Regions from separate parts of the Brevibacillus sp. HB1.4B genome, predicted to be linked through region 1. Evidence: riboswitches for the same ligand, from Rfam matches in the RefSeq annotation. Region 1 holds a riboswitch; each other region holds the start of a gene.
What was found. A riboswitch is a leader RNA that binds a small molecule or an ion and turns the genes downstream of it on or off. The one in region 1 is predicted to bind S-adenosylmethionine.
Positions count from the first base shown of each region.

Region 2: it holds a riboswitch for S-adenosylmethionine, as region 1 does, so the genes downstream of both, HP398_RS26220 (methionine ABC transporter ATP-binding protein) here and HP398_RS19460 (MetQ/NlpA family ABC transporter substrate-binding protein) in region 1, are expected to answer to the same signal.
Region 3: it holds a riboswitch for S-adenosylmethionine, as region 1 does, so the genes downstream of both, HP398_RS26295 (homocysteine synthase) here and HP398_RS19460 (MetQ/NlpA family ABC transporter substrate-binding protein) in region 1, are expected to answer to the same signal.

Region 1 is NZ_JABSUT010000008.1:65,038-68,312, forward strand. It holds gene HP398_RS19450 (ABC transporter substrate-binding protein) at 1-236, opposite strand, end outside; gene HP398_RS19455 (hypothetical protein) at 434-790, opposite strand; SAM riboswitch class I at 1,011-1,113, shown strand; gene HP398_RS19460 (MetQ/NlpA family ABC transporter substrate-binding protein) at 1,216-2,046, shown strand; gene HP398_RS19465 (methionine ABC transporter ATP-binding protein) at 2,089-3,126, shown strand; gene HP398_RS19470 (methionine ABC transporter permease) at 3,126-3,275, shown strand, end outside.
Region 2 is NZ_JABSUT010000013.1:63,626-66,900, reverse strand. It holds gene HP398_RS26225 (Ger(x)C family spore germination protein) at 1-1,086, shown strand, start outside; SAM riboswitch class I at 1,193-1,309, shown strand; gene HP398_RS26220 (methionine ABC transporter ATP-binding protein) at 1,411-2,424, shown strand; gene HP398_RS26215 (methionine ABC transporter permease) at 2,425-3,090, shown strand; gene HP398_RS26210 (MetQ/NlpA family ABC transporter substrate-binding protein) at 3,150-3,275, shown strand, end outside.
Region 3 is NZ_JABSUT010000013.1:78,423-81,697, reverse strand. It holds gene HP398_RS26300 (ArsR/SmtB family transcription factor) at 1-110, opposite strand, end outside; gene HP398_RS26295 (homocysteine synthase) at 268-1,572, opposite strand; SAM riboswitch class I at 1,662-1,768, opposite strand; gene HP398_RS26290 (rhodanese-like domain-containing protein) at 2,081-2,392, shown strand; gene HP398_RS26285 (SCO family protein) at 2,474-3,100, shown strand; gene HP398_RS26280 (YqzG/YhdC family protein) at 3,097-3,275, opposite strand, start outside.

The DNA.
Region 1 (3,275 bases):
GCATTGTTCCCGATTTCCAGTACGATTTTCACGTTATGTTCTTTTTCAAACGGCTCATATACTTCTTTGCGGAAAAAGTCTTCAGAGAAGCCCCATGTGGAGATGACCAGCTTTTGTGGCTCACCCTTGGCTTCGCCGCCAGCCCCACCCGCTTGTGGTTGATCGTTGCTGCCACAGCCAGCGAGAGCCAGTGACATCATAGAAAAAGACAGGATTCCAGCAAGTAATTTTTTCATCGTAATTCTCCTCCAGTTGGGTTCATTTGATGACAAAATATGGTGGTACAATAAAAAGAAAAGTACCCTTGATTAGAACGTATCATTCTAAACAAGAGCACTTTTCTTCGTAAACAAAGAGAAGTGACACCCGTTTTTACGCAAAGTCTACGGTCTCCCCTTAAGATAGATCAAAAGAGAAAATCCGAACGATTGCGTCAGGTATTCAGTTCTGATTCAGCTAAAATAACATTCGTGATTGCCCACTGCGTAGGCGCATCATAGTCCCGTAGCACGGCTTCCAACGGCAACCCCATCTCTTCCTCCAGTCGCTCTCTCAGTCTCTTCTTATAAAGAAGGGACATGCGAAAATCGACTTCGAGCTTGAGGGCCGGCGCTTCTCCTTCCAACGCTTGTGAGCGCGGAGAGCGGCGATGCTTGGCTTGGAACGTAATCATCTGGTTTTCAATCGTGACTCGGAGCAAAGTCGTTCCAAATCCGAACAACTCTTTTGCTATCTCATTATAGATGGCAGACAGCTTTTTTCTGGTTTCATTGGAGTCCACTAGAGTCATGTCATCACCTACGATAGCTGGTATCGGGTTCATTCGCTCTCATTATACATATGATTTTTTAATTCTTCAATATAATATTCGTATTTTGATCAATTTCACATTTTTCCACCAAGTCATTCGTTTGCAAAAACAGTTGACACCTAAAAATTCAGTCGTTATAATCCAACTATCCAAATAAGAATTAACAACAATGTTTGGAATGATAATTTCATAGCACATTCTCTTATGAAGAGAGGTTGAGGGACTGGCCCTATGACACCTCGGCAACCTATCGCAAACGATACGGTGCCAAATCCAGCGGAATTTATTCCGACAGATAAGAGAGGTATTGTTGCAGTGTGGTTACATACTCGCAGTTTTCGCCTCTTCTGTCGGAAGAGGCTTTTTTCTTTTCCATCTTACATCCAGAGAAAAGGGGTATTTTCATGAAAAAGACTGGTCTACTGCTCACTACACTACTGCTCGCTGCATCGCTCGTAACGGCTTGCGGCGGTAAACAAGAAGCTGCTCCTGCTAACGGTGGCACTGCTGCTGAACAAACCTCACTCAAAGTGGGCGTCACTGGCGGCCCGCACGAAGAGATTCTCAACAAAGTGAAAGAAGTCGCCAAAGGCAAAGGACTTGAAGTCGAAGTCGTCGTTTTCAACGACTACGTACAGCCGAACCAAGCTCTCGATAAAGGAAATCTCGATGTAAACAGCTTCCAAACCATCCCGTTCTTGGCGAAGTTCAATCAAGATCATAAAACAAAAATTGTCGAGGTCGGAAAAACCGTCACGTACCCGATGGGCCTGTACTCCACCAAGCATAAAAAAGTCGAGGACATCCAGGCAGGCGGCGTTGTCGGCATTCAAAACGACCCAACCAACCGAGCACGCGCCCTCTTGCTCTATCAGGCAGCTGGCTTGATTAAGCTCAAAGATGGCGTGGGCGACAATGCAACGCCACTGGACATCGTGGAAAATCCAAAAAATTTGCAATTCAAAGAGCTGGAGGCTGCTTTCCTGGCACGCTCGTTGAGCAACGTAGAGGTAGCTTCGATTAATACGAACTTCGCAATGGAAGCTGGCTACTCCCCGAAAAAAGATGCGATCTTCGCTGAGACGGCTGACTCTCCATACGTGAACATCTTGGCAGTCAACGAAACCAATAAAGACAACCCAGCTATCAAAAAGCTGGTAGACATTTACCGTTCGGAAGAAGTGAAAAAATTCATCGACGAACGTTTTGAAGGGGCTGTACTGCCGTCCTGGTAAGATCGACGCCAGGAACATCAAGAACAACAAGGAGAACTCGTTATGATACAGCTAACCGATATTCATAAGTCGTATCAAGTAGGAAACAAGCAGGTAGAAGCATTGAAGGGCGTATCCCTTCAGGTGGAAAAAGGGCAAATCTACGGGGTTATCGGCTTTAGCGGAGCAGGAAAAAGTACCCTGCTCCGCACCATCAACCTGTTGGAGAAGCCGACCAGCGGTTCTGTGATCGTCAATGGCCACAACATGCTGACCCTCAAAGAAAAAGAGCTGCGGCAAGCTCGCAAAAAGATCGGGATTATTTTTCAACACTTCAACCTGCTCTCTTCCTATAATGTCTTTGACAATGTGGCGGAAATCTTGCGGATGAATCGCGTCCCCAAAGATGTCATTAAGCGCAAGGTAGAAGACCTTCTCGGCTTGGTTGGCTTGTCTGATAAAGCAAACGCTTATCCTTCTCAGCTATCCGGTGGACAAAAGCAACGGGTGGGTATCGCTCGTGCACTTGCGACTGATCCGGAAATCCTGCTCTGTGACGAAGCGACTTCTGCTCTCGACCCGCAGACGACTGAATCGATTCTGGAGCTGTTGCTCGACATCAATCGAAAGTTCAACCTGACCATCGTGCTCATTACGCATGAAATGCAGGTCATTAAAAAAATCTGCGACCAAGTAGCCATCATGGAAAACGGTGTCGTCATCGAGCAAGGCTCTGTTCTGGATGTTTTCAGCAATCCGCAAGAGCAAACGACACGTAATTTTATCAAAACGGTTTTCGACGATCAGGTACCACAGGAGATTTTGTCCAAGATAAAAGAAACCGGACCCGTTTCCAAAATTGTTCGCGTTGCCTTTCGCGGGGATGCCGCTCTCGATCCTGTTCTAGGAACACTCTCTGCACGTTTTCCGATTAGCACCAATCTGTTGTACGGCTCGATTACGACCATTAAGGGAACGGCGCTCGGCATTTTGCTTTTGCACATTTCTGGTGAAGACCAGGCCATTCAGGATGGCATTCGCTTCTTGCGTGAATCCGTCTACCGCGTAGATATTGTGTCACCAGAGGAGGTGCGGAGCTAATGGAGCGTTTGATTGAAATGATTCCGGTATTCGGACAATCCCTACAAGAAACCGTCATCATGGTTGGGTTTTCATTATTCATTGCGACATTAATCGGGATTCCGCTCGGGATTTTGTTAGTCATCACACAGGCGAATCACCTTTTCCCG
Region 2 (3,275 bases), on a different contig from region 1:
GTAACAGGCTGCTCGGATCGGCAAATTTTCGATGAAACAGGACTTGCAACGGCTGTCGGCTATGATCTGTTAAAAGATGGCAAAATTCGCGGGACGTCTGTCATGCCTTCCATTAATCCAGAGGCAAGGCATAAGATACAGATCTTATCAGCCACAGGGGAAACCAGCAAAGGAATCCGGGATAAGATGAATTTGCAATCAGACAAAAGAGTATTGGGTGGGCAAATTCGTGTTGCCCTCTACAGTGAAAACTTTTCAAAGCAGGGACTTGGCAGCATCATTGACACGTTGTATCGGGACTCGTCCCTTTCTAGCAGGATTTATCTTTGTGTGTTTGCAGGCGAAACATATGATATGCTGACGTATCCTTATTCAGAACAAGGGAATATTGGAATCTACCTGTATCGTTTGATTGAGCAAAATATCCGTGGGGAAAAAATTCCTTCTTCAACCATGCATGAGTTTTTCCGGGCTTACTATGAAAAAGGGATCGACCCGGTCATGCCGTACATAGAAAGAAAGGGAGATGAACTGAAAATCAAAGGCATCGCCTTATTCAAAGGTGATCGTTATGTGTCATGGGTTACACCCAAGGAAGCCTTTCTACTCAAACTTATCCACGGAAAGTTCCGCATCGGCAGCTATGATACTTCTGTTCCTACTGCTATTTTTGGGGAGTCACCCAAAAACCACAACAGCAAAAAAGACCAGGTGCAGCTCGTTTTCGATACAATTTCCAGCCATGCGAAAATCAAATTAAGCCAAATATCCCCACCAATCTTCGATATTCATGTCAAGTTGCATGCCCGAATTTTGGAGTTAACCATCCCGCTAAAGCTAGAAAATGCCAAGTTGCTGAAAATCATGGAACATGCACTGGAGAAAGAGCTTGAAAAAGAATTGCATAAACTCATAAGCAAACTGAAGAGCCTCGATGTTGACCCAATTGGCTTCGGCTCGATCTATCGTTCAGAGAAAAGAGGAATGGCCAACATGACGCAGGCTGAATGGCGAAAGATGTTTCAGGATGCAACGTTTCGCTTCCACGTAAAGTCAAAAATCATCCGCAACGGCGTCATGGATTAAAAAACTTTTCCTTCTATTACTATTGACGTGATATTTCCGAAAAGGATATAATCCGTTTTGTATCATCATGAAATAGAAAAGACGAACATAATATACGTAGATATCTTTCTTATCAAGAGAGGCGGAGGGACAGGCCCTATGAAGCCCGGCAGCCGGTTCATTTTCGGATGAACGTCGCGGTGCCAATTCCTACAAGATCGTTTGGATCTTGTATAGATGAGAAGGGTGGATGCGAACGTATAACATTGCGTTGCAGCCCCTTTTTCGTTTATGAAAAAAGGGGTTTTCTGATTTTATTTAGATTGTGGTCGGGAGGTGGATGCGTTGATCCAACTGCGTCATTTGCATAAAAGCTATCAAGTACAAGGGAAAACCATCCCAGCGTTAACGGGGATCGACCTTTCCATAGAGCAAGGAGAAATATACGGGATTATCGGACACTCTGGTGCAGGGAAGAGTACGTTGATCCGATGCATCAATTTGCTGGAGCGTCCAACTTCAGGGGAAGTTATTGTGGACGGCGTCGATTTGACAAAGCTGGATGAAGGGAAGCTGCAAGCAAAGCGCCGCGCAATCGGCATGATTTTTCAGCACTTCAACTTGCTGTCTTCTTCAACAGTCGGCGAAAATGTTGCTTTTCCGCTCAAGCTGGCAAAGCGTCCGAAGGCAGAGATTGATAAGAAAGTGAACGAGCTGCTAAAGCTGGTTGGCTTGGAGGCACATAAGGACAAATATCCGTCCCAACTGTCTGGCGGACAGAAGCAGCGTGTAGGGATTGCTCGGGCGCTCGCGAATGATCCAAAAGTGCTGCTCTGTGACGAAGCTACATCGGCTCTCGATCCGCAGACGACGAACTCCATTCTGGCACTCCTCTTGGACATCAACCGTAAGCTGGGCTTGACCATTGTGTTGATTACCCACGAGATGCACGTCATTCGCTCCATTTGTGATCGTGTTGGCGTCATTGATGGAGGAAAGATCGTCGAGTCGGGTAACGTACTGGATGTATTCCTTCGTCCGCAGCATCTAACGACACAAGAATTCGTGGAACAAGTAGCGGATTCTACAGAGCTGCGTGAAGCAGTCGCGCACGAAAAGGCCTCGGGGAACCGCACGATTGCTCGTGTCACCTTCCTCGGAGAAAAAACGTACCAGCCGATCCTGTTCCAAACGATGCAAGAGACCGGTACGGTATTCAGCATTTTGCAGGGAACAATCTCCCGCATGAAGGATACACCGTATGGTCAGTTGGTGATCGAGCTGGAAGGCGATGTCGCACAGAATCAAAAGACCATTGAGACGCTGCGCCAACGTGGCTTGGAAGTAGAGGTGATATAAATGGACTGGACATTCGAAAATGTGGATTGGGCTGAAATCGGCGTAGGCACGATGGATACGCTCACGATGCTCGGCTTTTCCACCCTGTTTACCGTCCTGATTGGTTTGCCGCTGGGAATCATTCTATTTTTGACCTCACGCGGACAGCTTCTGCAAAACCGCACTTTTTATTCGATCGCATCATTCGTTGTCAACGTATTGCGTTCGGTACCGTTTATCATTTTGATGATTTTGCTGATTCCTGTGACGAAAATGATCGTAGGAACCTCACTCGGCGTACTGGGTGCTATTCCGCCACTCGTATTTGGTGCCGCTCCGTTTTTCGCACGGTTGGTGGAAACCTCTCTGCGTGAGATTGATAAAGGCGTGATTGAGGCCGCACAATCCATGGGAGCTTCCAATTGGCAGATCGTCTGGAATGTCCTTTTGCCAGAATCTAGATCAGGCCTGATCGCGGGTATTACGATCACGACGGTTACGTTGGTATCCTACACTGCAATGTCTGGGGTAATTGGCGGTGGTGGTCTGGGTGACTTGGCGATCCGATACGGTTATCAACGTTTCCAAACCGATGTCATGATTGTGACTGTTGTTATTTTGCTGGTGATGGTACAGATCTTACAATCGCTGGGGGACCGTCTGGTTCTCAAGTTCAGCCGTAAGTAGGATTTTTCCATAAAAGTTATCAAAGAATAAGACAAATACATGCAAGGGGGAAATCATTCATGAAAAAGCTAGTCGTATCTGTACTTTCTACTGTGTTGGCATTTTCTTTGGCAGCTTGCGGAGGCAAAACCGAAACTGCACCTGCTCCAGCTGAAGGTGGCGCACAAGGCGGACAACAGGAAGTA
Region 3 (3,275 bases), on a different contig from region 1:
AATTGATCGTAGGTAGCAGCAGCGATTCCCAAGGCAGCTTCGAATAAAGGAGAATACGAGATCTCCACGCGATACGTTGTCCGTTCACTTCCGATGTTCAAAACTTTCACGTCTATTCATCCTTCCAAAATTTGTACATCATTATGTATTTTATAAATAACGAATGTAAAATTCAATATTTTTCGAACGTGAATAAAAAAATAAAAAAGAAGAATCATAAATCTCTATCCAGAGAGATCATGATTCTTCTTTCTTTTGAAGGTACGGTTAACCTACCGTGGATAATTGCAACGCACGCTGCAATGCCTGCTCCAGATCAGAAATGATATCGTCGATCGATTCTGTACCGACGGAGAGGCGAATAAGTCCGGGGGTCACTCCGGCTGCTGCCTGCTCTTCTTCTGTCATTTGCTGATGTGTTGTGCTAGCTGGATGAATGATGAGTGATTTGGAATCCCCGACATTTGCGAGATGGGAGAACAGCTTCACGGACTCGATCAACGTTTTTCCTGCCTCAACGCCACCGCGAATTCCAAAGGTCAGGATCGCGCCAGCACCTTTTGGCAAATATTTTTGTGCCAACTCACGCTGGGAGTCTGACTCGAGTCCTGGATAACTCACCCACTCTACGGCAGAGTGATTGGCGAGGAATTGGGCTACTGCCAAGGCGTTCTGGCTATGCCGTTCGATGCGCAGATGCAGTGTTTCTAATCCTTGCAGGAACAAGAAGGAATTGATCGGGGCGACGGCAGCACCAATATCGCGCTGGAGCTGGACGCGCGCCTTGATAATATAGGCGAGCGGACCGACTGCCTCTGTATAGACAACGCCATGGTAGCTTGGGTCTGGTGTAGTCAGACCTGGGAATTTTCCGTTGTTCCAGTCAAATTTTCCAGAGTCTACGATAATACCGCCAATTGCTGTTCCGTGGCCGCCGATGAATTTGGTGGTGGAGTGCACGACAATATCGGCCCCGTGCTCAAAAGGACGGCACAAAATCGGAGTCGCGAAGGTGTTGTCCACGATCAAAGGTACGCCATTTTCGTGGGCAATATGGGCGATCGCCTCAATATCAGCGACATCAATGCGTGGATTGCCGATCGTCTCGCAAAACACGGCTTTTGTCTTTTCATTGATATAAGCACGGAAATTTTCCGGATTGGATTGATCAGCAAAATGAACGTTGATACCGAGGCGGGGAAGCGTGTGGGCGAACAGGTTGTAGGTACCGCCATAGAGACTGCTGGAAGCGACGATCTCGTCTCCTGCATGCGCAATATTTAAGATGGCGAATGTAATGGCAGCTTGCCCGGATGCGGTCGCTAATGCACCAACACCACCTTCGAGCAGGGCAACACGCTTCTCAAACACATCCTGGGTCGGATTCATGATGCGTGTATAGATGTTCCCAAACTCTTTTAAGCCAAACAGATTGGCTGCATGCTCCGTATCGCGGAAAACGTAGGAGGTCGTCTGATAGATCGGAACAGCACGTGAGCCTGTTACAGGGTCAACCTCTTGCCCACCGTGTACCGCAAGCGTTTCTGGCTTCCATTGTTGTTGATCGGACATGTTCATCTCTCCTTCTACTATGAAATCGACTAATAAAAAAACGGAGCATTCTCCTGAGAAGAAGAAGGCTCCGATCATGCACGGGCTTGTGTTCATCTCTCAGAATCACTGGATTCTGCAGGAATTGGCACCATGCAGCTAGTCTGCTGGTTGCCGGGCTTCGTAGGGCCTGTCCCTCCACCGCTCTTGATGAGAAAAGTTGTTGTCGTAATTGTATGAAAATAAAACCTTGCTGTCAATGTGGAATTTGTAGTTATCAGGGAGGTTTTTGTGTATATATGGATGAAAGGTGTTTCACTCATGCCATTAATTTGTAACGCTTTTGCCTCAAGCTGTTCACATCCCGTGTGGCTACTGCCACAGCGAAATAGGAGATAATGGTAGAAAATAGGGAGCATAGATGCAGGGTAAAGCCAAGTGCTCTTAGCGTTAGAAAAGTAAAAAAGCGTGTGATATCATGGAGGTGGTTACAACTGATCTGATCGTACATATAGGAGGATAAATAGCGATGAGCCATGGAGTAAAGGAAATGACACCACAAGAGCTGTTGGAAAAGCTGGAAGCCAAAGAGGAGCTGCAAATCATTGATGTACGTGAAGTTGATGAGTGGAATGCAGGTCACATTAAAGAGGCGAAGCTGATCCCACTCGGCTTTTTGCCACATCGTATCGATGAGCTGGATAAGAACATTCCGATTGTGATGGTTTGCCGTAGTGGTGCCAGAAGCCATAATGCTACAGCGTATTTGAGTGAACAAGGATATGACGTGGCGAATATGGTTGGCGGCATGCTCGCATGGCCAGGTGAAGTAGAACAGTAAGAAGTGATAGAAACAGTGTGAATGCCTCCCGCGTGTAATCAGGAGGCATCACGCATGGGACAAGCAGGGAGGAAGCAACCCGTGAGTGAAGGAACACAATTGCAGCAGGAATCTGGGATAAAAAAACATTGGTTTCCTGTGTTAGCTGGTATTATCCTTTTGGCTATCGTCGGAGTATTTGGTTATAAGTACATGACACAAGAGAAGATCGAAGTATTGAAGCCCATCGCGGACTTCACCTTAGACAACAGTAACGGAACAACCTATACCTTTAATGAAAGTGCTGGTAAGGTACGACTGGTTGAGTTTATGTTTACCAAATGTCCGGATATTTGTCCGGCTACCACGTACAACATGGCCAAGCTGCAAGATCAGTTGAAGGAAAAGGGACTGTTTGGAGACAAAGTTGAGTTTATCTCCATTTCCTTTGACCCTGATAACGATACGCCAGAAGTCTTGCAGGAGTACGCAGCCAAGTTCAAGGCAGATCAGAGTGGCTGGAAGTTCCTGCGCGGTGACGCTCAGGCTGTAGAGAAAGTGACGAAGGATTTTGGTCTGATGGTAATGAAGCAGCCAGATGGTTCTTATGCGCATACGGCTCGCATGTTCCTTGTGGATGGAGATGGAAACATGCGCCGCGCGTACGGGATGGCAGCTGACATGGACATGGAAGTCATGATGAAAGAGATGGAACAGCTCGCTGACTAGCGGGTCTCCTCATAGGAGATGTTTACGACTTCTTCTGTCTGATTCACAAATTCAATATGAACGAGTAACGCCCACCTGCGATTGCTTTCTTGAAGCAAGAGCTTAAACGTCTCTTCTGACGTGGTGGGCGTTTTTTGTTTTCGTCCCACGTGCAGGTAGTCCACAATTTGAGCGT